DNA from 3 places in the Pseudomonas sp. LB3P14 genome. Region 3 is predicted to be linked to each of the others. Evidence: riboswitches for the same ligand, from Rfam matches in the RefSeq annotation. Region 3 holds a riboswitch; each other region holds the start of a gene.
The links. Region 3 has a riboswitch for cobalamin ahead of cobO (cob(I)yrinic acid a,c-diamide adenosyltransferase). Riboswitches for the same ligand answer to the same signal wherever they lie in the genome.

Region 1: another riboswitch for cobalamin. It lies ahead of ACYZT5_RS06125 (ABC transporter substrate-binding protein); the one in region 3 lies ahead of cobO (cob(I)yrinic acid a,c-diamide adenosyltransferase).
Region 2: another riboswitch for cobalamin. It lies ahead of ACYZT5_RS02915 (CbtB domain-containing protein); the one in region 3 lies ahead of cobO (cob(I)yrinic acid a,c-diamide adenosyltransferase).

The regions. Positions count from the first base shown of each region.
Region 1 is NZ_CM142714.1:1,313,099-1,323,191, reverse strand. Features, by position in the region: gene ACYZT5_RS06135 (TonB-dependent receptor family protein) at 1-1,150, opposite strand, end outside; gene ACYZT5_RS06130 (class I SAM-dependent methyltransferase) at 1,606-2,334, shown strand; cobalamin riboswitch at 2,395-2,590, shown strand; gene ACYZT5_RS06125 (ABC transporter substrate-binding protein) at 2,731-3,744, shown strand; gene ACYZT5_RS06120 (FecCD family ABC transporter permease) at 3,741-4,757, shown strand; partial or broken gene ACYZT5_RS06115 (ABC transporter ATP-binding protein) at 4,874-5,297, shown strand; partial or broken gene ACYZT5_RS06110 (methyl-accepting chemotaxis protein) at 5,561-6,157, opposite strand; partial or broken gene ACYZT5_RS06105 (MCP four helix bundle domain-containing protein) at 6,467-7,201, opposite strand; gene ACYZT5_RS06100 (outer membrane protein transport protein) at 7,390-8,709, opposite strand; gene ACYZT5_RS06095 (acyl-CoA synthetase) at 8,847-10,093, opposite strand, start outside.
Region 2 is NZ_CM142714.1:617,698-627,790, reverse strand. Features, by position in the region: gene ACYZT5_RS02935 (vWA domain-containing protein) at 1-493, opposite strand, end outside; gene ACYZT5_RS02930 (ATP-binding protein) at 613-1,611, opposite strand; gene cobN (cobaltochelatase subunit CobN) at 1,768-5,541, opposite strand; gene cobW (cobalamin biosynthesis protein CobW) at 5,545-6,606, opposite strand; cobalamin riboswitch at 6,709-6,921, opposite strand; cobalamin riboswitch at 7,115-7,343, shown strand; gene ACYZT5_RS02915 (CbtB domain-containing protein) at 7,464-7,667, shown strand; gene ACYZT5_RS02910 (CbtA family protein) at 7,679-8,383, shown strand; gene ACYZT5_RS02905 (cobalamin biosynthesis protein) at 8,380-8,793, shown strand; gene cobM (precorrin-4 C(11)-methyltransferase) at 8,877-9,623, shown strand; gene nfuA (Fe-S biogenesis protein NfuA) at 9,718-10,093, opposite strand, start outside.
Region 3 is NZ_CM142714.1:7,270,244-7,280,336, reverse strand. Features, by position in the region: gene cobT (nicotinate-nucleotide--dimethylbenzimidazole phosphoribosyltransferase) at 1-317, opposite strand, end outside; gene cobU (bifunctional adenosylcobinamide kinase/adenosylcobinamide-phosphate guanylyltransferase) at 314-835, opposite strand; gene ACYZT5_RS33470 (cobyric acid synthase) at 958-2,409, opposite strand; gene cobD (threonine-phosphate decarboxylase CobD) at 2,406-3,398, opposite strand; gene cbiB (adenosylcobinamide-phosphate synthase CbiB) at 3,391-4,299, opposite strand; gene bluB (5,6-dimethylbenzimidazole synthase) at 4,296-4,946, opposite strand; gene ACYZT5_RS33450 (cobyrinate a,c-diamide synthase) at 4,943-6,343, opposite strand; gene cobO (cob(I)yrinic acid a,c-diamide adenosyltransferase) at 6,354-6,965, opposite strand; cobalamin riboswitch at 7,047-7,278, opposite strand; gene ACYZT5_RS33440 (hypothetical protein) at 7,433-8,017, shown strand; gene ACYZT5_RS33435 (PQQ-dependent sugar dehydrogenase) at 8,086-9,399, shown strand; gene ACYZT5_RS33430 (O-methyltransferase) at 9,404-10,057, opposite strand; gene ACYZT5_RS33425 (C40 family peptidase) at 10,073-10,093, opposite strand, start outside.

The DNA.
Region 1 (10,093 bases), 1.6 Mb from region 3:
CACGGATCAGTGTGCCGACCGGTAACCCCGCCGTGGCGCCTGCCGGAATCCTCACATAGGTCTTCTGGAAGCCCTCACCCGGCAAATGCTTGGTCGACAGCAACCCGACGCGGGTCGTACTGGCATGGCCGAAAATTTCGTCGTCGCGCACGTACTGCACCGAAGCGGAAACATCCCTGTAACCCCATTTCGCGCGGTTCACCCCACCTCTGATGTCGATTGGGTAGTCGTGATACACCGCACCCAGTTCCAGCCGGGAATTGTCGTCCAGATGGATCGTGGTCTTGTTGGCGACCCAGGTCGAACCCGGCTGCTTGCGCGAAGCGTCCTGTGCAAGGTTGGTGGCATTGGCTCGACGTGGGTGATGCGCAATTTCATCGCGCGTCAGTAAGCCACCCGTGTCGTTATCGGTTTCGCGATAACGCAGGTAAAAGCGCGTTTCGATATTGGGATTAAATTTGTAGCCGAAGTTACCGGCGAAGCCCTTGCTCGATCCGTTCGTATGGTCCTGATAACCGTCCTGTTCCGAGTCCGTCAGGCTGAAGTAGTAATCGAAATCACCGAGCACCTGGCCTGACGCAATCTGACGCTTCTGATAGCCATAGCTGCCCGCCTCATAACGCACTTCCAGGGGCGCCGCGTCATAACCTGTTTTGGTGACATAGTTGACCGCGCCGCCCAGCGTCAGCGAGCCGTAATCGAAGCCGTTGGCGCCCCGCAGAATATCGGTGCGCGACAGTCCCAGCGGCTCGAACAACTCATAGGGCGTACCGCCAGGGCCACTGACCGGCAGCCCGTCGAACATTAAATACACACCGGAACGGAAGTAATTGACGCCCTTGTTGATGCCCGAGCCGCGGATGGACAGTTTGATCCCGTCAGCGCCGCCGACTGACTGAGCGTAAACACCCGGCTGGTAAGCCAACACATCCTGGTTGGTCGCGACGCGGCGTTTTTCCACGGTCGCGGAATCCACCTGCGCGGTACCGCCAGGGACTTCGTTGAGCACCTGCCTGGCCTGTTCTTTTTCGCTCAGCTGCTGACCCTGCACGACCACAGTAGCCAGACGTTTTGAATCAGCAGGCGCTGTATTTTCCTCACTTTCGCCCGTTGACGCGGCCCACACGCCCTGATGCGTCCCCAGCAACATAAGGCTCATGCTTAATGCACTAAATACACCCCGATGATTTTTGGGTCTTACGCTTGCGTAAGTTTGCCCCTTTACACGCAAAGATACTTCCAAAGCTCGACTCCCTTACTATGAATACGGGCGAGGCTTATTGATTTTTATATTCCTCAAGGGCGTCATTGCACACGCTATGCCAAACTTAATATTCGTTTTATTTCAATGACTTATTATTTTTAGTCGACAGAATTAAGTGTGATTCTGACGGCACTGTGTTCAGGTGATGTCTTCCAGGCAACAGTGAACACTTACTTATAATCAATGGGCCGTAAAAATGAACATCTGGTTATGAATAGTTGCGCACGGGCTTATAACGCTTTCCATGAAGGTCAAGCGATTCACACGCTTGCTCTAACCTGTCGCCTGCTCGTAGACTTTTTTACTTGAAGCCGACATGCACATACCCAGCGAGATCATCAGTGACCCAGAATATCTACGACAGCCCTGAGTTCTTCGACGGATACAGCCAACTGCCCCGCTCGCTCCAAGGACTGGCCGGTGCCCCGGAGTGGCCGGCGTTGAGATCGTTACTGCCGCAAATGTCCGGCCAGAAGGTCGTGGACCTGGGTTGCGGTTATGGCTGGTTTTGTCGATGGGCCGCCGACCAGGGCGCCGATCGCGTGCTGGGGCTGGATGTCTCGGAAAAGATGCTGGAGCGCGCTGTCGCCACCACACACGACTCACGGGTGATTTATAAGCGGGCCGACCTGGAGGGGCTCGAACTTGCCAAATCCGGTTTCACCCTGGCCTACAGCTCACTCGCGTTTCATTACATCAGTGACTTGGCAGGGCTATTGCGCAACGTACATGACGCACTGGTACCCGGTGCAAGGCTGGTGTTTTCCATTGAGCATCCCATCTATATGGCGTCACGCCGACCGGACTGGATCATAGACGCGCAAGGGCGCAAGTCATGGCCGGTAGACAGTTATCAGGTGGAAGGTCCCCGGTTGACGAACTGGCTCAGCGATGGCGTCGTCAAACAGCATCGAACGCTGGGCACGCTACTGAATCTGCTGATCCAGACCGGATTCACCCTCGATCACGTGAACGAATGGGGGCCGACCGAAGACGATCTTGCTGATCGCCCTGCACTTTCTGATGAAATCGAGCGACCCATGATGCTGATCGTGGCGGCCAGCCGTTGAGCGTCTGAACTGGTTGAATCCACGGCCAAAAGCGCTCAGTGGTGATATTCGGCATGATCGACTACCATGCCGGCCGCCGGTTTCCAAATGGGATTAATAGGGAATCCGAGATGCCTGACACGGCATCAAACGGAACTGCCCCCGCAACTGTAGGTGCTGAGCCTGCTCCTGAACTGCCACTGGGATCACTCCCGGGAAGGCTGGAGCCTGGCGACGACGCATCAGTCAGGAGACCTGCCGGCCAAGCAAATCACTAACCGGCGGGGTGTCCGGGAAGGACATCCTTGCGCCGGGCGTCACCTGAGTGACCGGCACTTCACTGCTTTATTGGCAGCGTTCGATGATGTGTTTCCAGTCCGTACCCCTGCTCTTGTACGGTCACATGGAGATTGCGTCATGCTGCTGTCCCGCCTTGCCACCCTCGTCACCGCCCTGGGTCTGTCCACCCTCGCCCATGCGGCCCCGACCCACTATCCCCTGACTGTCGAGAACTGTGGCAGCACGCTGACCTTTCAGCAGGCACCCAGCCGTGCCGTGACCATCGGCCAGGCGGGCACTGAAATGCTTTACGCCATGGGCCTTGGCAACAAGCTGGTCGGCACTTCGCTGTGGTTCAACGATGTGCTGACCAAGTACAAAACCGAGAACGACATGATCGAACGCCTGGCCGATAACGAGCCGAGTTTCGAGGCGGTGATCGGCAAGCGTCCACAGCTGGTGGCAGTGGAACTGGAGTGGATGATCGGCCCGCAAGGCGTGGTCGGTACTCGCGACCAGTTTCATGAACTGAAGATCCCGACCTACCTGATGCCCTCCGACTGCGAAGCCAAGGACAACCTGGTCGGTGCCGACGGCACACGGCTAGAGGCGTTTCGCATCAACAGCCTCTACAAAAGCATCAGCCAATTGGCTGAAATCTTCGATGTGCAGGAACGTGGCCAGCAGCTGAACGCCCAACTCAAGGCCAGCCTGGCCAAGTCCATTGCCACCGTACAGAACAAGGACCTGAAGCACACCAGTGCGCTGCTCTGGTTCTCCAGCGCCAGTCTGGATATCGACCCCTATGTCGCCGGGCACAAGGGCATCCCCGACTTCATGTTGAACACATTGGGTGTGCGCAACGTGGTGGAGTCCGATGAAGAATGGCCAACCGTCGGCTGGGAAACCATCGCCAAGGCCAACCCGACCTTCCTGGTCATCGCACGCATGGATCGCCGTCGCTTCCCGGCTGACGACTATCAAAAGAAACTGGAATTCCTGCGCAGCGACCCGGTGACCCGCAACATGGACGCCGTGAAAAACAACCGCATCATCATCCTCGACGCCATGGCCATGCAGGCCAGCGTGAGAATGTTCGACGGTCTTGAAACCCTGGCATCAGCCATCAACGGCTACGACCTGCCGAAATGACCGGGACGCTGATTCGTACGCTGCTGGCATTGCTGACACTGCTGTTGGCCGTGATTGCCGGTGTGGCCATCGGTGAAACGAGCATCGAACCGAGCGTGGTGTTCCAGGTGCTGGCCAACAAACTGTGGACGGCTGGTTATGTCCTCGACCCCATAGACGAAGGCATCGTCTGGAATTACCGCCTGACCCGCGCGCTGGTGGCAGCGGCCTGCGGTGCGGGCCTGGCCACCTGCGGGGTGATCCTGCAATCGCTGTTGCGCAACCCGCTGGCCGATCCTTATCTGCTCGGCATTTCCGCCGGCGCCTCGACGGGCGCTGTAATGGTGGCATTGCTGGGCCTCGGGGCGGGCCTGGTTTCGCTGTCGGTCGGGGCGTTTGCCGGCGCCGTTGCTGCCTTCGCCGTGGTTGTTTTGCTGGCCCGCGCCAGCGGTTCATCTGGCGGTACCGGGCAGATCATCCTGGCGGGGATTGCCGGGTCGCAGTTGTTCAATGCGCTCACGGCGTTTCTGATCACCAAGTCGGCCAGTTCCGAACAGGCCCGCGGCATCATGTTCTGGTTGCTCGGCAATCTCAGCGGTGTGCGCTGGCCGTCGGTGTGGCTGTCGGTGCCCGTGGCATTGACCGGTCTCGCGGTGTGCCTGTGGCACCGTCGGGCGCTGGATGCCTTCACCTTTGGCGCCGACTCAGCCGCCTCGCTCGGCATTCCGGTACGCCGAGTGCAATTTCTGCTGATTAGCTGCGCCGCACTGGTGACGGCAGTGATGGTGTCGATTGTCGGCTCCATCGGTTTCGTCGGACTGGTCATCCCCCATGCCGTGCGACTGCTGCTGGGCACCCGGCATGCGCGTCTGCTGCCGGCGAGTGCGCTGGGTGGTGCAGTGTTTCTGATCGCCGCCGATGTCCTCTCCCGGACGCTGATCAAAGGCCAGGTGATCCCGGTCGGCGTCATCACTGCACTGGTTGGAGCGCCGGTGTTCGCGTTGATCCTGATCGGTCGGAGGAATGCCCGATGAATGCTGCCTCGCCTGTTATCGGCGACTCCGTACTACATTGTTCCGGCCTCGGGTTCCATGTCCGCGACGCTGAGTTGCTGCACGGTATCCGCCTGGACATCCGTCGCGGTGAAACCCTTGGCCTTGTCGGGCCCAACGGTTCGGGAAAATCCACGCTGCTCAAACTGCTGGCCGGCGTGCGCGTCCCCAGCCGGGGAGACATCCACCTCAACGGCCAGCGCCTCAAGACACTGTCACGGCGAACCATCGCGCAAACCCTGGCGGTGGTTGAGCAACAGGCCGACACCTTGGATGCCATCAGTGTGTTTGACGCCGTAGCCCTGGGCCGAACGCCGTGGCTGTCGGCCTTGAGCCCGTGGTCGAGTGAGGACGATGCCATCGTCCTGCAGGCGCTGCGCGACGTCGATGCGGCGCACCTGAAAAACCGTACCTGGCAAAGCCTATCCGGCGGTGAACGTCAGCGAGTCCACATCGCTCGCGCCCTGGCCCAGCGCCCGCAGATTCTGTTGCTGGACGAACCGACCAATCACTTGGATATCCAGCATCAACTCGCCATTCTAAATGTTGTACAGGCGCTGCCGGTGACGACATTGATAGCCCTGCATGACCTGAATCAGGCGCTGACCTGTGATCGTTTGGCGGTACTGGAACGGGGGCGATTGGTGGCCCTCGGCAAGCCACTTGAGGTGCTGACACCGCAGCGCCTGCGGGACACGTTTGGCGTGCAGGCGCATTACCTGATCGACCCGTTCGACGGCGCGCAGATCCTGCGATTTCGCTCTGTTTAAGCCGTCCTCAGGACCTTATAGCTTGAACTGCGCTACCAGGGCATTGAAGGAGACGGCAAGCCGCGACAGTTCCTGGCTGGAAGCGCTGGTCTGGTTGGCACCCGCAGCGGTCTGGGTCGAGAGGTCCTGGATGTTCAGCAGATTACGGTCCACCTCACGGGCGACTTGGGCCTGTTCTTCGGACGCCGAAGCGATCACCAGATTGCGCTCGTTGATGGTGACGACCCTGTCTGTAATCTTCTCCAGCGCCGCCCCGGCGCTCTGGGCCAGTTCCTGAGTGTTGGTGGCCAGCGACAGGCTCTTGCCCATGGCAGTGACGGCCCCATTAGCGCCCGATTGCACGGTCCTGATCATGCCTTCGATTTCTACGGTCGAGGCTTGGGTGCGGTGGGCGAGCGCGCGCACTTCATCGGCCACCACCGCAAAACCGCGCCCTTGTTCGCCAGCACGGGCGGCTTCGATCGCAGCGTTGAGCGCCAGCAGGTTGGTCTGTTCGGCGATGCTGCGGATCACGTCCAGTACCTTGCTGACTTCCCGAATATGCCCGGCCAGTTCGGTCACCGTCTCGGTCGACTCGGTGATCTCTTCCACCATGGTGCTGATGCCCATGAGCGTATGGTGGACCTGACTGCGGCCATGAGCGGCGTCTTCGGTCGCGGCATTAGAGGCTTCGGAGGTCGACACGGCGTTGCGCGCCACTTCCTCGACTGCCGCTGTCATCTCATTGACAGCGGTGGCCGCCTGCTGGATTTCATCATTCTGCCGCGTCAGGCCCCGGGTACTTTCCTCGGTGACCGCGCTCAGCTCTTCGGCGGCGGAGGCCAACTGATCCGAGGCGCTGGCGATCTGCTGAAGGGTGTGCTTCAAGCCGCCCTGCATGTCCGCCAAGGCATTGAGCAGTTGCCCCGCTTCATCGCCACGGCGAGTGGAAATGCTCTGTGTCAGATCGCCACCGGCAATTCGCTGGGCACTAGCGACCGCCACCGCCAGTGGGCGAGTGATCATGCGCGTAATTAGAATGCCTAGAGCGACAGCCACCAGAAAGGCGATCACGATCCCGACCAGCAGGATCAGCGTGGAGCTGGCTTCGAGTTCCTGCGCCCCCTCGGCACCTTCTTTGATCTGCCGCTTGTTCGAATCGATCATCACCCGCAGGTAATCGCGGGCTTGAATAAACACGTCAACCGACAACGCGTTCAAACGATTGCGTGCCTGATCAAGATCACCGGCGTCTACCGACTCAAGGACCTTCCCGGCACCTGCCACATAACCGGGCCACAGTTCTTTGTACTTGTCCCCCGCTGTCCGCTCATCAACCGCCAGAGGTGTGGCACGGTAGGTCGCGAAGGCGTCTTCCGCCCGAGCCAGATCCTTCGCCAGGTTCTGGCGAACACGCGTCTTGTCCGCTTCGGACACGTCGCCGGCGTGAGCGTCAAGCAACCGGTAAAGCCCGCGGTTGTGAGCGACCAGGCTGGTCATGGTTTCGTTGATGTTGCCCACTGAGACCAGGCTGTTGGAAAAGGTCAAAGACAGCGCAGTCGCCAAACGGTTGATCCCGACCATCCCCAGCCCACCCACGATTAGGGTGATCAGGGCGCAGGTGACGAACGAGGTCAAAAGCTTGGTCGAAAATTTGGACTGATTCAGAAGGTTCACGTGGCAAACTCGATGGGATTAGAGGTAATAAAAATGGAGAACGACCACTACCGCGAAAGTGTTCGCGGTAGTGGTACTGATTGACAACAAAACTGCATCACCCCGTTGGGATAGTTGATTAAGGATTAAAGGTGAACCTTAAGAAAGGCTCGCGGAAATCGACTCCATTAAAAATGGAGTCCTGTCGCTTAGAACCGATAGGTTGCCTGCACGGAAGCCCCATTCGCACTATTGTCGTAATTGGCACTGTATTCAGGTTGAAGACCAGAGTTGTCCGCCTGCTTCACCGAGACTTTGGAATCCCAGAGATAGCCATAAGCAAAGTCTATCGTCAGGTCGGAATTCGGCGAATAAGCGCCACCCAAGGTCACGGCCTGGCGATTCCCGACCGGAATGCGCACGCTGCGATCGGCATTCCTGATGGGTGATGGATCATAGGCGTAGCCTGCGCGCAGCAGCCATTGCTGGTTCACTTGATAGGAGCCGCCAACTGCGGCGCTCCAAGTGTCGCGCCAGTTCATTTCTTCGATCACAGTTCCCATGCCAGCCGCCTGGCCCACGGGGGAAAGACCGCTGTTGACTGCCTCGACCTTCTGGATCCGGCTCCAACGTTTCCAGGTGGTTCCCAGGTATCCCTTCCAGCGACTATTGAAATGATGCGTGATAGACGTGTCCACGGATTCGGGCATCGTGAGGTCTATCTTGTTGTCATAATTTCCGTCCAGCGGGATAACGCTCGGGGAGCCAGAAACCTCAGTATGCCCCTTGAGTTCATAGTCCACCTTCGAGTGATAGTTAATCCCCCAACTGGTTGCCTCAGTAAAGTCAACCAGGATGCCGACGTTGTAGCCAAGTGCCGTGTCATCGCCTTTGACGGTGACCAGTGTGTCCTCGCCGTTGTTCAGGGCGCCGGTGGCCAGGTAATTCTGAAGCTTGGCATTGAATCGGTTTATGGTCGGTCCGCCACCAATGGACACGTAGTCATTGATCCGATAGGCAATGGTGGGCTGAAGGGTTATTTCCTTGGTCGTGCTATAGGAGCCATGGTAGCGGCCCTGAAAAGTGCTCTCGTAATCATTGATCAGACCACTCGGGGCATAGAGGCCCAGACCAATCGAAAAACGATCATCAAGGGGCGTCGACATGTAAGCAAAAGGTACGACCCCCAAAGGTACCGAATCCCCTTTATTCGTTCCTGCGACACCGCTCTGTGCATCACTGATGTCGTCGCTCACCGAGACGACCGCTGCCCCGCCGGAAATCTCAGGGCGTTTCAGCTTCGTCAAGCCTGCGGGATTTCCGTAGATGGTGCTGGCGTCCAGCGCGGAAGACGACCTTCCCGCATAAGCAGTCCCCGCGCTGCTTGCACTTTGTTCGTTTAATGCAATGCCATTGGCGCTTGCAATTGTAGAGGCGCTGAGGAGTGCCATGGCACTGCTGAATTTAATCCAGACAGCACACTTACGCTGAGTAGATAAACATGGGGTCACCCGGCTATTCAGTTTCATTTTCCACCTCTTGTTTATTGTTTTTGTTGATTGCACGCAGGCAAGGCTTCGCCTTCCCGTGCACTTTCAGTGCTGGTCGGAATTGATCGAAGTTGTGTAAAGGCCCTGACTGAACAGGACCTCGGTGAATCAGGAACTCAATTAAGCCACTCGACTTGAAAGCTATAGCGCCCCAAGAGCGGAGTCAGGACTTCCTGGTTAGCTCCGGCCCGGATGCTGGCGACCAACCCACGACGGTTGTCCTGCACGACTTCAACAGCAATATCCGAAAGCCCCAGGCGCTCCACTTCCTGCTGGACTACTTTGGCAATCTCGCGCTGCTGCAAAGCCGGCTTGAATATCTTGCCCACGGCAGTCAGTGGCAACGCTTCGAGGATTTCAATGCGCTTGGGAACGGCTGCCCGCTCGCTGATGTTGAGTTGAGCGAATGCCTCAAGTTCTTCGGCGCTGCAGGCTTGCCCGGGGCGCAGTTGAACGTAGGCGACCGGCACCTCGCCCGAGTAGGCATCGGGGCTGCCGATTGCAGCGGCCAACGCGACGGCGGGATGCCCCTGCAGAGCCTCTTCAATTTGCTTGGGATCGATGTTGTGGCCGCCGCGGATAATCAACTCCTTCTTGCGTCCGGTCAGCCAGAAGTAACCTTGCGCATCCTGGCGACCCAAATCGCCCGTATTCAACCAGCGCTGACCATCGATATCGATCCAGAGGCCCTGGTTATGACGCTCATCCAGATAGCCTTCGAAGAGGTTCGGACCACTGATCGTGATGAGGCCGATCTCATCCGCGTTGGCGTCGCGCAGGTACTCTCCAGAATCATTGAGCACGACCGCGCGCATGTTCTGGTAGGCGATCCGTATCCCGATGGAGCCAATATGGCGCTCACCATGGGGCGGATTGATTGAGGAAACGCAAGCGCCCTCGGTAAGACCATAACCTTCAAGAATCTTTACCCCGGTCCGGCGCTCGAACTCTCGGAAAAGCTCAGCCGGCATGGGTGCGGCGCCACAGATTGCATAGCGAAGACTGGAGAGGTCGCGGCCCTGCCATTCATTTTGTAAAAGTGCAGCATAGACAGTTGGCACGCCGGAAAAGAGGTTGATACCGAAGTGCTCGACCATCTCCCAGAATCGTGGGATCACCCCCTCACCACGATACCCATTAGGCGTCCCGAGGATCACATGGTCGCCTTGAGTCCATGGCATCAGTCCAGTCACCAGCTGGCCATTGACATGAAATAGCGGCAGGCCACAAAACAGAACCTGGACACCACTGCGTGGCTGCATGTGAGCGTCGATGGCCCATGCATTGAATACTTCAGAGCCATGGGTACGCGCGGCGATCTTGGGGAGCCCGGTGGTGCCGCCCGTGCAGATGTAAGAGGAGG
Region 2 (10,093 bases), 870 kb from region 3:
CCATCACCTTAGCCCGTCCAAGCCGAATCGGCCCGCGTTCGATGTCGATCAACAGCCCCGGACAATCAAGCGTCGGCAACGTCGACCAGTCCTTCAATCGGCCATCGGTGACCAACAACACTCGCTGCTGCTCCGCCGGAAAACGCCTCTGCCGCGCAGCCAGCCATCGCCCCGCCTCAGCCATCGCCGCCAGTAACGGTGTGCCACCGCCCGCTCCCAGGCCATCAAGCCAGTTGCGCAAACCGGCGGAGGCTTTCAACCCTTGCACTTGCCATTTCGGTAGATTGCCACTGGCCGTCAGCAACGCCAGGCGCGCACGCTGGCGATAGGCGTCGTCGAACAGCTGCGCCAGCAGGCCCTTGGCATCGCTCAATGCCTGATGGCGGCGAGTCGAGGCCGAGGCGTCGACGATCACCAGCCACAGTTCGTGGGGCGAACGGGTGCGCAGGTGAAACAAGACATCGTCGCGCTGACGCGGGCGGCCGTTCAGCAACGTACCGGGCCAATTGATCGAGCCGCTACGCGCCGCGTGACGTTTACCCTGTTTGCCGTTATCCAGCCGTCCGGCGCGGGGTCTGGCATTCGCCCCCGCGTCAGATCGAGGGCGAATGCCTAGGGCTTTTTTGGCCAGCTCGGTACGTCACGTCGTGCGCCGACCGGTAACGCCTGGGCGGGCATTTCCCCCCATTGACCCTGGCCTTCGCTCGGGTTGGCATTTTGGGTCGAGGGCGGCTGACTGTGTTGCGGCGCCGGCGGCGACTGCTCGCGGCGGCGATGGCGCAAGGCAAATTCGGCGACGGCGTCGATATCTTCCTCGGCGATTGCGCTCGCCCCGCGCCACGCTGCATGGGCACGCGCCGCGCGCAACCAGACCAGGTCGGCCCGCAAGCCATCGACGCCGGCGGCAAAGCAGCGCTCGGTGATCTGCGCCAGCGCGTGATCGTCGAGAGGGACACTTGCCAGCGCGCTGCGCGCTTTCTGGCAACGTTCACGCAGAGACTGCTGTTGGCTTTCCCATTCAGCGCAGAAGCTGTAGGGATCGCTGTCGAAATTCAGCCGACGGCGGATGATCTGACCACGTTCGGCCGGTGCGGTGTGGCCGCTGAGGGCGACGTTCAGGCCAAAGCGGTCGAGCAATTGCGGACGCAGCTCACCCTCTTCCGGGTTCATGGTGCCGATCAGCACGAACTTCGCTGAATGGCGATGGGAAATGCCGTCACGTTCGATCAGATTGGTGCCGCTGGCGGCCACATCCAGCAGCAGGTCCACCAGGTGATCGGGCAATAAATTGACCTCATCAACGTAGAGCACGCCGCCGTCAGCCTTGGCCAGCACACCGGGGGAAAACTGTGCGCGCCCCTCGCTCAGGGCGGCGTCCAGGTCGAGCGTGCCCACCAACCGTTCTTCGGTGGCGCCCAACGGCAATGTCACGAATTGGCCGCTGGCCAGCAGATCCGCCAGACCTCGGGCCAGCGTTGACTTGGCCATGCCGCGGGGGCCTTCGATGAGTACGCCGCCGATTTTTGGGTCGATGGCGGTCAGGTAGAGGGCGAGTTTCAGATCGTCAGCGCCGACCACGGCGGAGAGAGGGAAATGGGGGGTGTCGGTCATCTTTAATACTCGGTCATGGTCGGTAGCAGGCACACCTTGTACCTGTGGGAGCGTGGCTTGCCCGCGAAGGCGTCCGGTCAGTCGATATCAATGTTGAATGTGAGTGACTCTTCGCGGGCAAGCCACGCTCCCACAGGGTTTAGCGGTGCCGCAGAGTCAGCTGTCTTCTTCTATGTCCAACAACAAATTCTCCAGCGCCTCCCGATACTCGCCCGGCTCCTTCCACATCCCCCGCTGCTGCGCCTCCAGCATCCGCTCAGTCATGTCACGCAACGCATGCGGATTGTGCTCACGAACAAAATCCCGGGTCGCCGGGTCCAGCAAATAGGCATCGGCCAGCAACGCATACTGGTGATCGTCGATCAGCTGCGTAGTGGCGTCGAACGCAAACAGATTATCAACCGTCGCCGCCAGTTCAAACGCGCCTTTATAGCCGTGGCGCTTCACGCCGTCGATCCACTTCGGATTGGCTGCCCGGGAGCGGATCACCCGGTTCAGCTCTTCCTTCAACGTGCGGATCTTCGGCAAGTCCGGCTGACTGTGATCGCCATGGTAACTGGCCGCTGCTTCACCACTGAGGCTTTCCACGGCCGCGAGCATGCCGCCCTGGAACTGGTAATAGTCGTTGGAGTCGAGCAAGTCGTGCTCACGGTTGTCCTGGTTTTGCAGCACGGCTTGCACTTGGCTCAGGCGCTGAGCGAACTGCTCTCGCGCCGCGGTGCCTTCGTCAGAACCGCCGTAAGCGTAGCCGCCCCAGTTCAGATAAACCTCGGCCAAGTCATCGCGGCTTTGCCACAGACGACCCTCGATGGCGCCCTGCACGCCCGCGCCGTAAGCACCCGGTTTGGCGCCAAAGATGCGCCAACCGGCCTGACGCCTGGCCGCGTCTTCATCCAACCCCGATTGCATCAACGCTTCGTGCTCGGCACGCACCTTGGCGGCCAGGGGGTTGAGGTCGTCCGACTCGTCGAGGGCGGCGACCGCTTGCACGGCGGCGTCGAACAGGCGGATCAAGTTGGCAAAGGCATCGCGAAAGAATCCGGACACGCGCAAGGTCACGTCCACACGCGGCCGGTCCAGCAGACTCAGCGGCAGAATTTCGAAGTCGTCGACCCGCTGACTGCCCGTGGCCCAGACCGGGCGCACGCCCATTAGCGCCATGGCCTGAGCGATGTCATCGCCGCCGGTGCGCATGGTCGCGGTGCCCCACACCGACAGGCCGAGTTGGCGCAGATGATCGCCGTGGTCTTGCAGGTGTCGTTCAAGAATCAGGTTGGCCGACTGGAAACCGATGCGCCACGCGGTGGTGGTCGGCAGGTTACGCACGTCCACCGAATAGAAGTTGCGCCCGGTCGGCAGCACGTCGAGTCGACCGCGACTCGGCGCACCGCTGGGGCCGGCCGGCACGAAGCGACCACTTAGCGCGTCGAGCAGACCGCGCATTTCCGCCGGACCGCAGGCGTCCAGCCGTGGAGCGACGACTTCACGCAGGCTGTCGATGATGGCTTTCACCTCTGACCAGCCTGATTCGTTCAGCAGCTCAACTTCAGTGCTCAATGCCTGCTCGATCAGCTGTGTGGCGAACAGCTCCAGACGTTCGCGGGTATCACCTGCTGTGCGCCAGACTTCGTCGGTGAGGGTTTGCAGTTCAATCGGACGCGGCCCGGTCCAAGGTTCGGCGAGCGCACAATCCAGCGGATCGAAGCCCAACGCGAACGCCTTGGCCAGCGCCCGCAGCAGACTCGACTGGGCGCCACGCCCATCTCCCCGCGGGATACGCAACAACGCCAGCAAGGTGTCGATGCGCAAACGCCCGGTCGGCGACTCGCCGAACACATGCAAACCATCGCGGATCTGCGACTCTTTCAAGTCGCACAAATACGTGTCCAGACGCGGCAACCAGATCGCCGCATCGGCATCACTGTCGAGTTTTTCGTCCAGTTGCAGTTCGCGATCGATGTGCGTCTCGCGCACCAGTTGCAGGATGTCGCGCTGCAATTCCCGGGCACGGCGCGGATCGAGCAATTGCGCTTCGTAATACTCGTCGGCGAGTAATTCGAGGTTGCGTAACGGGCCGTAAGTTTCGGCGCGGGTCAGCGGCGGCATCAGGTGATCGATGATCACCGCCTGCGTACGACGCTTGGCCTGGGCGCCCTCGCCCGGATCGTTGACGATGAACGGATAGATGTTCGGCAACGGCCCGAGCAGCGCATCCGGCCAGCAATTTTCCGACAGCCCGACGCCCTTGCCCGGCAGCCATTCGAGGTTGCCGTGCTTGCCGACGTGGATCACGCCGTGGGCGCCGTAGGTGTTACGCAACCAGAAGTAGAAGGCCAGATAACCGTGAGGCGGCACCAGGTCCGGGTCGTGATACACCGCGCTCGGATCAACCTGATAACCCCGCGCCGGTTGAATGCCGACGAAGGTCAGGCCAAAACGCAGCCCGGCGATCATCATTCGCCCGCCACGGAACATCGGATCGCTTTGCGGCGTGCCCCAGCGTTCCAGTACGGCCTGGCGGTTGGATTCGGGCAAGGCGTTGAACATCAGCAGGTAGTCGTCCATCGACAGGCTTTGCTGACATGGACGCTGGTCAAGGGTGTCGAGGTCGTTGCTGACACCACCGAGCAATTGCTGGATCAACGCGGTGCCAGTGTCCGGCAACTCCGCCGGTAGTGGATAACCTTCGGTATGCAGCGCACGGAGGATATTCAGCGCGGCGGCCGGGGTGTCGAGGCCCACGCCGTTGCCGATGCGCCCATCACGAGTCGGGTAGTTGGCGAGGATCAGGGCGATGCGTTTCTCGCCATTGGGCACGCGCGCCAGATCGATCCAGCGCCGCGCCAGTTCGGCGACAAAATCCATGCGTTCAGGTTGCGGTCGGTAGCAGACCACGTCCGACTGGCTGCGCTCACTGCGCCAAGCCAGGTCCTTGAAGCTGATCGGCCGGCTGATGATTCGGCCATCCAGTTCCGGCAGCGCGATGTGCATCGCCAAATCGCGTGGACCGAGCCCCTGTTCACTGGCGCGCCAACCGGGCTCGTTGTCCTGGGCGCAAATCGCCTGAATGACCGGGATGTTGCGACGAAACGGTCGCAGGTGCGGCGCTTCGGGGCTGGATTGAGCGAAGCCGGTGGTGTTGAGAATCACGCCGGCTTCGACTTCATCCAACCAGTCCTCGACCGCCGTCAGGCAGCCGGGCTCTTTCAAACTGGCCAGCGCAATCGGCAACGGGTTCAACCCCGCGGCCTGTAAACGCTGGCAGAAAACATCTATGAAACCGGTGTTCGCCGCCTGCAAATGCGAACGGTAAAACAGCACCGCCGCGACCGGTTGATCAGCCTGCCAGTCGGCTTGCCAATCGTGAAGGTCTGCGGGGCTTTTTTGCGGATGGTAGATCGCCGTGCGTGGCAGGGTTTGCGGCTCGGCCCAGGCGTAGTCGCGATCCAGCCAACGATTGGCGAGGCAGCGGAAAAAATCCAGGGCATTGCTCATGCCGCCCTGACGCAAAAACTGCCAAAGCCGATCGCGGTCGCAGGCAGCCACCGTGCTCAGGTCGCTGAGTTCCGGGTCCGGGCGGTCATCGCCGGGCACCAGAATCAGCTGCACGCCGCGCTGGGACAACTCCACCAAACGCTCCACGCCATAACGCCAATAGGCGATGCCGCCGTGCAGCGAGATCAGAATCACCTTGGCGTGGCGCAGCACTTGGTCGACATACAGGTCAACCGACGCGTGATTCTGCACCTGCATCGGGTTGGCCAGGCGCACGCTCGGGTAATCGTCGGGCAACTGCTGTGCGGCTTCGGCGAGCAGCGCGAGGCTGGAGTCGCCGCTGCACAGGATCACCAGCTCGGCAGGGGTTTGTCCAAGGTCGGCAATGTTGTCATCCGACACGAAACCGCCGGGCTGGGTCCTGAGCAGGTGCATGGCTTAAACGCTGAGCGCAGCGCGCAATTGCGTTTCGATTAGAATTGCGTCCAGTTCCTGGCCGATCAATACCAGGCGCGTGGTGCGCGCTTCGTCGGCGCCCCACTGACGGTCGAAATGCTTGTCGAAACGAGTGCCCACGCCCTGGATCAACAGGCGCATCGGTTTGTTCGGAATCGCCGCAAAGCCTTTGACGCGCAAGATGCCGTGTTGAACCACCAGTTGCGTCAGCGCGTCCAACAGCAGGCTTTCGTCGGCTTGCGGCAGTTCGATGGAGATCGAATCGAAAGCATCGTGATCGTGATCGTCTTCACCTTCATGGTGGTGATCGTGATGGCTGTGACGGCCGTCGATGTGTTCTTCGGAACCGGCACCGAGGCCGATCAGCACGTCCAGTGGCAGGCGACCGCTGCTGGCTTCGATGACTTTCACCGCGGGCGGCAATTCTTCGGCGACTTCCAGGCGCACACGGGCCAGGTCTTCGGGGCTGATCAGGTCGGCCTTGTTGAGGATCACCAGGTCGGCGCTGGCCAGTTGGTCGGCGAACAGCTCGTGCAGCGGCGATTCGTGGTCCAGGTTCGGGTCGAGTTTGCGCTGGGCATCGACCTGGTCCGGGAAAGCAGCGAAGGTGCCGGCGGCGACCGCTGGGCTGTCGACCACGGTGATGACCGCGTCAACAGTGCAGGCGCTGCGGATTTCCGGCCACTGGAAAGCTTGCACCAGCGGTTTTGGCAGGGCCAGACCAGAGGTTTCGATGAGGATGTGGTCGAGGTCGCCGCGACGGGCGACCAATTCGCGCATCACCGGGAAGAACTCTTCTTGAACGGTGCAGCACAGGCAGCCGTTGGCCAATTCATAAACGCGACCGTTGGCTTCTTCTTCCGTGCAGCCGATGGAGCACTGCTTGAGGATTTCGCCGTCGATGCCCAGCTCGCCGAACTCGTTGACGATCACCGCGATGCGGCGGCCCTGAGCGTTGTCGAGCATGTGCCGCAGCAACGTGGTTTTGCCCGAGCCGAGGAAGCCGGTAACGATGGTGACGGGGAGTTTGGCCAGTGTTTTCATCGGATGCCCTTTGGCAAGGTGGCGGGCATACGGGACGACGACCGGCAACGCGGACGCGCGTGCCTGAAGAGTTCGCCACCGGATCACCCCGCCCGGTTGAAAGTGAGAATCTGTGTCGAGGCAGGTCTCCTGGCTGACGGCTTGCCAGTCGTTCGACTGACGTTGGCTGCGCCTTCCCGCGGGCCCGATGGACAGGGCTTGCAGTGGCGTGGCAGCTAACAGAACCGTTCACAGTTGCGGGGGCAGCCGCGGCATCGACCGCGTTCCCTTCTTAGCTTCGGCAGACGCCGAAGAACCTCGAAAGCGCAAGGCTACGCATGGTGTGGGGGCGGGTCAATGTCTTGTGGCGCCCTCACCGGCCCCTTCGCGGGCAAGTCGGGTCGCCGCATCGCTCGCTCCTACAAAGAACGCCGCCGTCCTGTAGGAGCGAGGCTTGCCCGCGAAGAATTCACCTCGGTGTCGAGTTGAGAACCCTTGCCAATTGACGCCCAACCCCCGCCCATGCTCTCCTACACGCCTTGTTACGGGTGCCCTTCACAGGGTGAAACGGGAAACCGGTGAATCATGTGCTTTACTCTAAGGCCATGTCAGTCCGGTGCTGCCCCCGCAACGGTAAGCGAGCGAAGCGTCAGATCCACTGTGCCAGCAGTTCGGCATGGGAAGGTGATGCTTGCAGGTCAAGGCGAAAGCCAGCGCCCCTCGTGAGCCCGGAGACCGGCCCGCAACACAAAGTGACCATTACGATCACTGAATAACAAACCCGCGGTGGGCGGGCGCTGTTTGAACCTCTGCGCGCCCGACTCGCAGGGGTCTTCCATGCGCTCCATTCACCCGCTGACAGACCAGAGGGAAGCGCCATGTCGATCATCAGCAGTACCGGCAGCAACACCGATAAGAGCACCGCCAGCACCACCACGACCCTGACTCAACGCCTGACCGCCGCCGTGTGTGCGTCGATCCTTGGCGCTAGCCTTGTTTATTTCGCTGGTTTCTCGCACATCGAAGCGGTGCACAATGCCGCGCACGATACCCGCCACAGCTCTGCATTCCCGTGCCATTGAGACCTGCTGACATGATCAAGCGTATTGCGCAAACCGCAGGGTTCACCGGGCTGCTGGCCGCCCTGCTGCTGACCCTGCTGCAAAGCTTCTGGGTCGCTCCGCTGATTTTGCAGGCCGAAACCTACGAAAAATCCGAGCCGGCCGCTGTTGAAGTCCACGAACACGCCGGTGCTGTCGCCGCTCACACCCACGACGCCGAAGCCTGGGAACCGGAAGACGGCTGGCAGCGCGTGCTGTCGACCACGGGCGGCAACCTGGTGGTAGCGGTCGGTTTCGCCCTGATGCTCGCCGGTCTTTACACCTTGCGCGCACCGACTCGTACTTCCCAAGGCCTGCTCTGGGGCCTGGCCGGTTATGCGACGTTCGTGCTGGCACCCACCCTCGGTCTGCCGCCTGAGCTGCCGGGCACTGCCGCTGCTGATTTGGCGCAACGGCAGATCTGGTGGATCGGCACTGCCGCCTCCACTGCGGTCGGCATCGCATTGATCGTGTTCAGCCGCCACTGGCTGATGAAAGTGCTCGGCGTGGCCATTCTGGCCGTTCCTCACGTGATCGGCGCACCACAACCGGAAGTCCACTCGATGCTGGCTCCAGAAGCCCTGGAAGCTCAGTTCAAAATCGCTTCGCAGCTGACCAACGTCGCGTTCTGGCTGGCCCTGGGCCTGATCAGTGCCTGGTTGTTCCGCCGCAAAAGCGATGGTCAATACCACGCATGACTGACACCCGCGCAGCGCCGACCCTGGTGGTCGGCCTGGGCTGCCAGCGCGGCTGCCCCGTCAGCACGCTGCGGGCGCTGCTCGATCAGGCGTTACAGGCTCATAAAATCGAACTTCACCAGATCAAGGCGCTGGCCAGCATCGACCTGAAGCGCGAAGAACCTGGTTTGATCGAATTGGCCGAACAACTAGCGCTGCCCCTGAAGTATTTCAGCAGTGAACAATTGAAAGGTTACAAACCGCAACTCAGCCACCACTCGGACATCGCGTTCGAACGCACCGGCTGCTACGGCGTCGCGGAAAGTGCCGCCCTGGCCATGGCCGAACAGTTGGCCCAGGCACCAGCAAAATTGCTGATTTCACGACAAAAATATGCCCAGGCCACCTTGGCATTAGCCTGCGCCGCCTGAAATCCCCGATAATCTCACTCTTCGATCATGAGCAATCTTCATCTGAAGCCTTGCCCTGCCCCTTTTTCTCACAGGAACCGACGATGACCGTCTACTTCATTGGCGCAGGTCCCGGCGACCCGGAACTGATCACCGTCAAAGGCCAACGGCTGATTCGCAGCTGCCCGGTGATCATCTACGCCGGCTCCCTGGTGCCCGCCGCCGTGCTGGAAGGCCATCGCGCCGAACACGTGGTCAACAGCGCCGAACTGCACCTGGAACAGATCATCGAGCTGATCAAGACTGCCCATGCCAATGGCCAGGACGTGGCCCGGGTGCACTCCGGCGATCCGAGTCTTTACGGTGCCATTGGCGAGCAGATTCGCTACCTGCGCGAACTCGACATCCCTTTTGAAATTATTCCCGGCGTCACAGCCACGGCGGCCTGCGCGGCACTGCTGGGCGCCGAACTGACATTACCCGATGTGTCGCAAAGCGTGATCCTGACCCGCTACGCCGACAAGACCGCTATGCCCGCCGGCGAAGAGCTGGGCAGCCTGGCGCAGCATGGGGCGACCATGGCGATTCATCTAGGGGTCAATCATCTGGAGAAAATCCTGGTTGAATTGCTGCCGCACTACGGCGCGGACTGCCCGATCGCGGTGATTCACCGAGCGACCTGGCCGGATCAGGATTGGGTGGTGGGGACGCTTGAAGACATTGCCGCGAAGGTTGAAGCCAAGGGGTTTCGGCGCACGGCGTTGATTCTGGTGGGCAGAGTGTTGGGCAGTGATCACTTCAGTGAGTCGTCGCTGTATCGCGCTGGGCATGCGCATCTCTTCCGACCCTGATCGTTCCCACGCGGACGGTTCGACGCCTCGACGTGGGAACGATCAAAAAAAACGGCACTCACGGGTGCCGTTTTTTCTTTTCGCAGCGAACGCCTTAGTAGTAGGCGTTTTCTTTCTGCGTGTGGTCGGTGACGTCACGAACACCCTTGAGCTCGGGAATGCGCTCGAGCAACGTGCGCTCGATGCCTTCGCGCAGGGTGACGTCCGCCTGGCCGCAGCCCTGGCAACCGCCGCCGAACTTCAGTACGGCGATGCCGTCTTCGACCACATCGATCAGGCTGACCTGACCGCCGTGGCTGGCCAGCCCCGGGTTGATCTCGGTTTGCAGGTAGTAGTTGATGCGCTCGTTGACCGGGCTGTCGGCGTTGACCATCGGGACTTTGGCGTTTGGTGCCTTGATGGTCAGCTGGCCGCCCATGCGGTCGGTGGCGTAGTCGACTACCGCATCGTCCAGGAAGGCTTCGCTGAAC
Region 3 (10,093 bases):
GCCCCGAGTTGCCGCGCCAGCACGCTGATCGCCGCCCCACCGCTGACGAAGTTGTGCAGCATCTGCCCGGTGACTTCCTGAGGAAATGCCGACACCCCTTCAGCGACCACGCCGTGGTCACCGGCAAAAATTGCGATCCACAGCTGATCGAGTCTCGGCTTGACCTGCCCCTGTAACCCGGCCAATTGCACGGCCACCGACTCAAGCCGACCGAGGGAGCCGGCCGGTTTGGTCAGCTGTTGTTGACGGGCCTCGGCCTGCTCGACCGCTTGAGCATCGATCGGCTTGCAGCGGTTCAGCCACCAGGATTGAGTCATAACACAGTTCCTTTCAAAGTCAGGGGCAGGCCGGCGACGGTGAGGACGACTCGCTCACAGCGCTCGGCCAACGCTTGATGCAGCCAACCGGCTTCATCGACATAGCGGCGGGTCAATTCGCCGAGCGGTACGACACCCATTCCGGTCTCGTTGCTGACAAAAATGATTTCACCCGGCAGCGACGCCAGGCAATCCAGCAAAGCATCACGTTCGGCCGACAGACGCTCGGTGTCGTCGAGCATCAGCAGATTAGTCATCCACAATGTCAGGCAATCCACCAGCAGGCACCGATCGGCGTTGGCGGTTTCGCGCAGGACGCGGGCGAGTTCCACAGGCTCTTCGATCAACGCCCATTCGGCCGGACGACGGGCGCGGTGATGGGCGACCCGCTCGTTCATTTCACCGTCCAGCGGTTGACTGGTGGCGATATAAGTCACTGCCAGAGCGCTGTCGGAGGCGAGTTTTTCGGCCAGTCGACTTTTACCGGAACGGGCGCCGCCGAGGATCAGTTGCAGCATGGTTCATTCCTTCAAATTGGCGGTGTGGGGACGGGCCACTTCGCGGGCAAGCCTCGCTCCTACAGGTACGGTGGGGTCCTTGTAGGAGCGAGGCTTGCCCGCGAAGGCGTCCTCAAAACACCTCAAAACCCGCAGAGCTCCCACAACAGTCGGGTATCCAGATGCTTCTCCACCAGATCCGCCAGCCGCTCGATATCGCGCTCACGCAACGCGTGATAATCCACTTCCTGCACAGCCTGCAAACCGGCCCAGCGTAACAGCGCACTGCACGCCGCGGGCGATTCAAACAGTCCATGCAGATAGGTGCCGAAAATTTGCCCATCCACGCTTTGCGCACCGTCGCAGCGACCATCGTCCAGCTGCACGGCGGCGTTTTCCAACGCTGGCCCGGTGGTCACGCCGGCGTGAATTTCATAGCCGCTGACCGGCGCGTCTTCCAGCGCCAGACGTCCGCGCACATTGCGCAATTGCTTCTCTTCTTCGAGCTGCGTTTCGAACGCCAGCAAACCCAGACCGGCGCTGGAACCCGGTGCGCCTTCGAGGCCCAACGGGTCGTGCAACTGCTCGCCGAGCATTTGCAGGCCACCGCAGATGCCCAGCACTTTGCCGCCATAACGCAGATGACGACTGATCGCAGTGTCCCAGCCATTGGCCCGCAGATACGCGAGGTCGCTACGCACGCTTTTCGAGCCGGGGAGAATAATCAGGTCGGCCGGTGGAATCGTCTGGCCGGGGCCGATGAATTGCAGATCCACCTGCGGGTGCAAGCGTAGCGGATCAAAGTCGGTGTGGTTGCTGATGCGCGGCAGTACCGGCACCAGCACTTTCAGCACCTGGTCGGCCTTGTCAGTCTGACGCTGATCGATGCCGTCCTCGGCTTCCAGGTGCAGATCCATCACGTAAGGCAGAACGCCGATCACCGGTTTGCCGGTGCGCGCTTCCAGCCAGTCGAGGCCCGGTTGCAGCAAGGCGATGTCGCCGCGAAAACGGTTGATGATGAAGCCTTTGACCCGCGCCTGCTCGCTGGGCGACAGCAGTTCCAGCGTGCCCACCAGGTGCGCGAAAACCCCGCCGCGATTGATGTCGGCGATCAGCACCACCGGGCAATCCACCGCCTCGGCAAAGCCCATGTTGGCGATGTCGCCGGCGCGCAGATTGATCTCGGCCGGCGAGCCCGCGCCTTCGACCATGATCACCGGATACGCCGCGCTCAGCCGTTCATGGGAGGCCAGCACCGCTTGCATGGCAATGGCTTTGTAGTCGTGATACGCAACGGCGTTCATCGTCGTGACCGCACGACCATGGATGATCACTTGGGCGCCGGTATCGCTGTTGGGTTTGAGCAACACCGGATTCATGTCGGTGTGCGGCTCAAGGTTGGCCGCCTGAGCCTGTACCGCTTGTGCGCGACCGATCTCGCCACCGTCGGCAGTCACCGCACTGTTGAGTGCCATGTTCTGCGGTTTGAATGGCACCACGCTCACGCCCTGACGCGTGACCCAGCGGCACAACGCCGTTACCAACGTGCTTTTACCGGCGTCGGAAGTGGTGCCTTGCACCATCAACGTAGTCATTGGGTTTCCTTGGCGTAGGCTTCGAACGCTTGCGCGAGACGTGTCCAGTCGGTTTCATCGGCGGGCAACCCGAAACGCAGGCTGCTGTTGTGCGTGAACAATCGCAGCAGAATGCCGCGCCGGGCCATGAATTCGTGCAACGCTTCGGCGTGATCGGTGATCAGCCATTGAAACAAGGCGCAGCCGCCCTGGGGTTTGAAGCCGTGCTGTTCAAGCAGCAGCGCCAGACGTTCACTGACCTCTTCAGCGCGAACCCGTTGCCGGGCATGCCCTTCGGTATCCCGCAGACAGGCCTGACCCAGTACCCGCGTCGGCCCGCTGACCGCCCACGGCCCCACTTGCTCGGCCAGCAATTTGAGCAACTTGCGCTCGGCCAGCACGAACCCCAGGCGCACACCGGCCAGACCGAAAAACTTGCCGAAGGAACGCAACACGATCAACCCGACCTGATTGGCAAAAGGTGCGAGGCTCAGTTGCGGCGTGTTGTCCATGAACGCCTCGTCCACCACCAGCCAGCCACCGCGCTGGGCCAGCCGCGAATGCCAGTCGAGCAGCCGACTCGGTGTCAGGCTCAGGCCTGTAGGATTGTTCGGGTTGACCACCACCAGCACGTCGAAGCTGTCGAGGTAGAAGTCGACTTCCTGCTCCAACACTTCACGCACGATGTAGCCATTGCGGCGCCACGCTTCGGCGTGTTCGGCGTAACACGGCGAGAGCACGCCGACCTTGCCCGCCCGGCGCAAACGCGGCAACAACTGGATCGCCATTTGCGAACCGGCCACGGGCAGCACCTGAGCGGCGCCGTAATAATCACAGGCCGCCTGCTCCAGACCGTCATCGGTTTCCGGCAAACGCGCCCAGGCCCGCCACGGGATCTCCGGCACCGGAAACGGCCAGGGCGCCAGGCCGCTGGACAGGTCGAGCCAATCGGCTTCGGCGATGCCGTATTCGAGCGCCGCCTTGCGTAACCGACCACCGTGCTCAAGCATAGAATTCAGCCCCCACGCAGAGGATCAGCAACCATAACCATACCCCGCGCTGGACCAATTGCCAGCCACGGTCGATGGAGTCGGCGTCCGCCGGCACGCCTTCGCCCAGTTGCGGACGCTGATGCAGTTCACCGTGATAAATCGCCGCCCCGCCCAACTCGACACCGAGCGCACCGGCACCGGCCGCCATCACCGGGCCGGCATTCGGGCTGTCCCAGGTCGGGCCTTGGCGGCGCCAGCATTTCAGCGCGAGGCGGGTTTTGCCCAGCAGCGCGTAGGTCAACGCCACCAGGCGTGCGGGAATGTAGTTGAGGACGTCGTCGATCTTTGCCGCCGCCCAGCCGAAACGTTCGAAGCGTTCGTTGCGGTAACCCCACATCGCATCGAGGGTGTTGCTCAAACGGTAGAGCACCACACCGGGCGCACCCGCCACGGCAAACCAGAACAACGCGGCAAACACCGCGTCGCTGCCATTCTCCAATACGGATTCGGTGGCGGCGCGGGCGACTTCGGTTTTGTCCAGTTCGCTGGTCTGGCGGCTCACCAGGTAACCGACACGCTTGCGCGCCTCGTCCAGATCATCGCTGCGCAGCGCCTTGGCCACCGGCTCGACGTGTTCACCGAGGCTGCGCAGGCCGAGGGCGCAATAGAGCGCGAGAATTTCGACGATCCAGCCGACATAGGGCGCCCAGGAAAACGCTGTGGCCAGCAGGGTCAGCGGCAACACTGCGATCACCCAGGCAGTGACGCCATGACTGCGCCAGCCGCGACCAGCAGCGTTGAAACGTTGTTCGATGCGGTCGGCAAAACGGCCGAACGCCACCAGCGGATGCCAGCGTTTGGGTTCACCCAGCAGCGCATCCAGCGCAACCGCGGCGACACTCAACAACGCCACACTCATTGACTCACTCCCCAATAATTTTCGTACAGCAGCTCACTCAGCGGACGCGCCTGCGCCCAGCCTTCGAGTACCAGCATCGGTGCCGGATAGAATGCCTTGACCGGCCCCAGGCAAAGAACGGCCAAGGGCTTGGCACCGGCCGGCAAACCCAGCAGGTCCGCCAGGGCTTGCGGCTCGAACAGCGACACCCAGCCCATGCCCAGTCCTTCGGCGCGGGAGGCCAGCCAGAGGTTCTGGATCGCGCAGGACAACGAGGCCATGTCCATTTCCGGCAAGGTGCGACGGCCGAAAATATGGCGCTCGCGATCGTCCATCAGCGCGGCGACCAGCACCTCGGCGCAGTCGTTGATGCCTTCGACTTTCAGCTTCATGAATTCGTCGGTGCGCTCGCCGAGGGCTTCGGCGGTGCGGATGCGTTCTTCTTCCACCAGTAACTGGATCTTGCCGCGCAGGGCTCGATCGCTGATGCGGATGAACCGCCAGGGCTGCATCAGGCCGACACTCGGTGCCTGATGCGCAGCTTCGAGCAGGCGTCGCAGCAACTCGGGCTCGACGGTGCCGCCGCTGAAATGACGCATGTCACGGCGTTCGGCAATTGCCCGATACACCGCTTCGCGTTCGGCTTTGGAGAATGCGTTATCGGTCATGGCCTATTCGCGAGCAGGCTCGCTCCCACAGTGGACCGCGTTTCTTCAGCCAACCCACTTTCTACTGTGGGAGCGAGCCTGCTCGCGAAGGCGGCCTCAAGATCAGGCGCAAACAGCGCGGCAATCGCCGATGGATTGGACGGGAAATAGAAGTGCACATACGAGGCCGTCATCCGCCCTTCACGGTAAACCGCCTCTGCCCCTCGCCCACCGTTAGGGCTCAGGCCACGGGCGATTGGCTCAAGCTCGGTACTGGTCAGCGAATGGTGATAGGTGTGCCCGCGCAACGAACCTTCCGGCAACTCGACCGCCTGCAACGCCAACGCGGCCAGACGCTTTTGCATCACCGCATCCCCCGCCAGCAAGCCGACCAACTCAGCGCGAGTGCCCTCGACATCGGTCAACGAATCGAGCAAATAGAGCATGCCGCCACATTCGGCCAACAACGGTTTACCCGCCGCATGGTGAGCGCGAATCGCCGCCAGCATCGTGGTGTTCTGTGACAGCGCGACATGGTGCAATTCGGGATAACCGCCTGGCAGATAGAGGCTGTCTGCCTCCGGCAATTGCGCATCACGGATTGGCGAGAAAAACCGCAATTCGGCGCCCATGGCGCGCAGCAGATCCAGGCTTGCGCCGTAGGTGAAGGCAAACGCCTCGTCACGGGCCACGGCAATTCGCACGCCGGCCAGCAACGGTTCGGCAGCGATCACATCAGGGGCTGCGAATTCCACCGCCGGTGGCAGCGCGACCTCGCAACTGCTGGCCAGTGCATCGGCCGCCGCATCGAGGCGCAGATCGAGATCGTTCAACTCACTGGCCTGAACCAGACCCAAATGGCGACTCGGCAATTCGATCCCGGTTTCCCGGGACAAGGCGCCGTACCAGCGCAAACCTTCAGTGAGGCTGCCTTCAAGTAATTGCGCGTGACGCAGGGTACCGACGCGGTTGGCCAGCACACCGGCAAACGGCAAATCCGGCTGATAGCGCGCCAACCCCAACGCCAGTGCGCCAAAGGTCTGGGCCATGGCGGTGCCGTCGATCACACCCAGCACCGGCACACCGAAATGCCGCGCCAGATCAGCGCTGGACGGCGTACCGTCGAACAGCCCCATGACACCTTCAATGAGGATCAGATCGGCTTCGCCGGCAGCTTCCCACAACAGACGACGACTTTCCTGCTCGCCGACCATCCACATGTCCAGTTGATACACCGGCGCACCACTGGCGCGCTCTAGAATCATCGGGTCGAGAAAGTCCGGGCCGCACTTGAACACGCGAACCTTGCGCCCCTGATTGCGATGCAAACGGGCCAACGCCGCGGTGACGGTGGTCTTGCCCTGGCCGGAGGCCGGCGCGGCAATCAGCACCGCCGGGCAGTGACGGCTGATTTTCATAAAGTAGTATTCACAGCTCGACGCCTTTTTGCGCTTTGATCCCGGCCTGGAACGCGTGCTTGATCACGCCCATTTCGGTGACCGTGTCGGCCAGTTCGATCATCTCCGGCTTGGCGCCGCGACCGGTGACCACCACATGCTGCATCGGCGGACGCGCCTGCAAATCGCTGAGTACCTGATCGAGATCCAGATAACCGTGCTTGAGCGCAATGTTCAACTCGTCGAGCACCACCAGGCCAATCGACGGATCACGCAGCAATTCGCGGGACACGGCCCATGCGGCTTCAGCGGCGGCGATGTCACGCTGGCGATCCTGGGTTTCCCAGGTGAAGCCCTCGCCCATCACATGAAAACGCACCTGGTCCGGGAAACGCCGGAAGAACAATTCTTCGCCGGTGCTGTTGCGCCCCTTGATGAACTGCACCACGCCACACTGCATGCCGTGGCCCAAGGACCGGGCGAGCATGCCGAAGGCCGAGCTGCTTTTGCCTTTACCGTTGCCGGTCAGCACCAGCAGCAGGCCGCATTCATTCGGGGAGTTGGCGATGCGTTCGTCGATCACGGCTTTTTTGCGCAGCATGCGTGCCAGATGACGTTCGTCACGATCGGGGGTATCAGTCATGGGGGAGCTCTCCGTTGAGGCTGGATAACGGCGGGCAGGCACAAGAATAGACGGCAAAAAGCCTGGCATCGCCCACCGTGATGCCGCTGGATGGATCAGGCCGGTCTCCGGGCTCATGAGCGGCGATACGCCTGACCGCGCGCCTTCCCATGTCATATGACACAGTGGCTCAAGACGCAGTCTTCACTCATTTACCGTTGCGGGGGCAGCGCCGGGATCGTGGTTCTTCATTAGTTGAATGAACTCACTCACCGGCTTCCCTGTTTCACTCTGTCGACCAAGGCCACAGAGCACCTGAAACAAGCCGCGAAGGTTAGAGGGTTGGGGATGGAGCGTCAATTGAAGACGGGCGGCCTGCAAGCGAATAACTGCCGTTGATCAATTATCTGACGCCAATCTTGTGCCACACTCTCAGCAGTGATATCAAAGAGCCATAATCTCACAATACAAATTCAAGGGTGAGCCACATGCAAGGCATGATCATCAGCAATCCGAAGCTGGAATTCCTGCGCCCGGTGCTGGACCGCTGGTTTGACTGTATCGACCGCTACAACGCCGTACGCGGCGATAACGACACGCCTTACTGGTTCGATGAAAAAGCCAACCTGAGCCTGCTGTCCGCCGCTGCGTGGATGGCGGAAATGGTGACGCTGCAACAAACACCGACCCGTAAACAGACCGAAGAAGGCGAACGCAATGGCCGCGCCGACCTGTTTATCGCGACCAGCGAAGAACGCGCTTACCTTCAGGCGACCCAGCGCTGGCCACGCGTCAACAGCCTGAACCTGAGCCAAGCATTGCAGGACATCACCAGCGACGCCAAGCGCATCAGCTACGCCAGCGACCTGAAACTCGGCTGCCTGTTCGTCGCGCCGCAAAAAGCTCAGCAAAGTGCTACTCCGGAAGAACTCCAGGACATGGTCGACGACCTGCAAAAGGAACACAGCTGCGCGGTGGCCTGGTATTTCCCCTATGCCTATCGCAAGTTGCGCAACGAAGCCGGCAACTACCACCCCGGCATCGCCGTGCTGTTCAAGGAAGCCCGCGGCTGACCGGTTGAACCATCGCGCACCTGCGCTTCTCTATTGATTAGGTCAATGCATTCATAGGGAAGATCAGCATGCGCAAGCCTCAGCTCGCTCTCGTCATCGTGCTCGCCGGAGGGCTTGCCGCCTGCGGTGAAACCTCCAGGCTGCAAGTCTCCGACGGCACCGGCCCGTCGCCCAAGCTGCCAGAACCAAACAAAACCCTGATCCCGACGGTGAACATCGCCCCGGCGATCGGCTGGCCAAACGGCGCGAAACCCATAGCTGCGACAGGGACTCAGGTGGCGGCCTTTGCTGAAGGGCTCGATCACCCGCGCTGGCTCTATGTGTTGCCCAACGGCGACGTGCTGGTCGCCGAAACCAACGCACCACCCAAACCCGATGACGGCAAAGGCATCCGTGGCTGGGTCATGGGCAAAGTCATGGGCCGTGCCGGCGCCAAAGTACCGAGCCCGAATCGCATCACGCTGCTGCGGGACAAGGACCACGACGGCATCGCCGAAACCCGCACGGTGTTTCTGGAAAACCTCAACTCGCCCTTCGGCATGACCCTGGTCGGCAATGACCTGTACGTCGCCGACACGGACCGCTTGCTGCGCTTCCACTATGAAAACGGCGAGACGGCGATCAAGTCACAGCCAATGAAGGTGATCGACCTGCCGGGCGGTACGCTGAATCACCACTGGACCAAAAACGTCATCGCCAGCAAGGACGGCAGCAAGCTGTACGTCACGGTGGGCTCCAACAGCAACGTGGCCGAAAACGGCATGGACAAGGAAGAAGGTCGCGCGGCGATCTGGGAGGTGGATCGCGCCACCGGCAACCATCGGATCTTCGCCTCGGGGATTCGTAATCCAAACGGTCTAGCCTGGGAACCTCGGAGCGGCGCACTGTGGACGGCGGTCAACGAGCGCGATGAAATCGGCAGCGACCTGGTGCCGGACTACATCACTTCAGTGAAAGACGGCGGGTTCTACGGCTGGCCTTACAGTTATTACGGTCAGCACGTCGACATTCGCGTCGAGCCGCAAAACCCCGATCTGGTGGCCAAGGCCATTGCTCCGGATTATGCGGTGGGCCCGCATACCGCATCGCTGGGCCTGACGTTTGCTGAAGGCAACACGCTGCCGGCGCAGTTCAAGGAAGGCGCCTTCATCGGCCAGCATGGCTCGTGGAATCGTAAGCCGCACAGTGGCTACAAAGTGATTTTCGTACCGTTCAGCGCAGGGAAGCCGACCGGGCAGCCGATGGATGTGCTCACCGGCTTCCTCAATAACGAGGAAAAAGCCATGGGCCGCCCGGTAGGCGTGGTGATTGATCAGCAGGGTGGTTTGTTGGTCGCGGATGACGTGGGCAACAAGGTGTGGCGCGTATCGGCGGCCAAGTGAGCGCTTAGCGCTTGCGGCACAACGTCAATCCATCGCCCAACGGCAACAACGACAGATCCACACGCGAGTCATCCTTCAAGGCCCGATTGAGCGCCTGGATGGCTCGGGTGTCTTCGCTCTCGGGATTGTCCTCAAGCACCCGTCCGCTCCACAGCGTGTTATCAAACACTGCCAGACCGCCGACGCGCAGCAGACGCAGGGCGTGCTCCAGATAGCGTGGATAGTTGGCTTTGTCGGCATCAATGAAGATCAGGTCGAACTGCTCTTGCTGATCCAACTGAGCCAGGGTTTCCAACGCGGGCGCCAAGCGCAGATCAATCCGCTCGGCAAGCCCCGCCTCCTGCCAGTAACGGCGTGCGGTGGCGTTGTAATCGCCGGGAATGTCGCAGCAGATCAGCGAGCCGTCATCCGGCAATGCAGCCGCCATGCACAAGGCGCTGTAACCGGTGAAGGTGCCGACTTCCAGCAGACGCTTGGCGCCGGTGAGTTTCACCAGGAGCGCGAGGAACTGGCCCTGCTCGGGCGCCACTTGCCAGCGAGCCATGGGCAGCGCCTGGGTTTCGTCACGCAAACGCTTGAGCAGCGGCGTTTCACGCAGGGAAACATCGAGCAGGTATTGATACAGGGAATCGTCGAGATTGAGTGTGCGAGCGGTCATGACAACCTCTGCAATTTAGGGGTTGCGTGCCAAGTG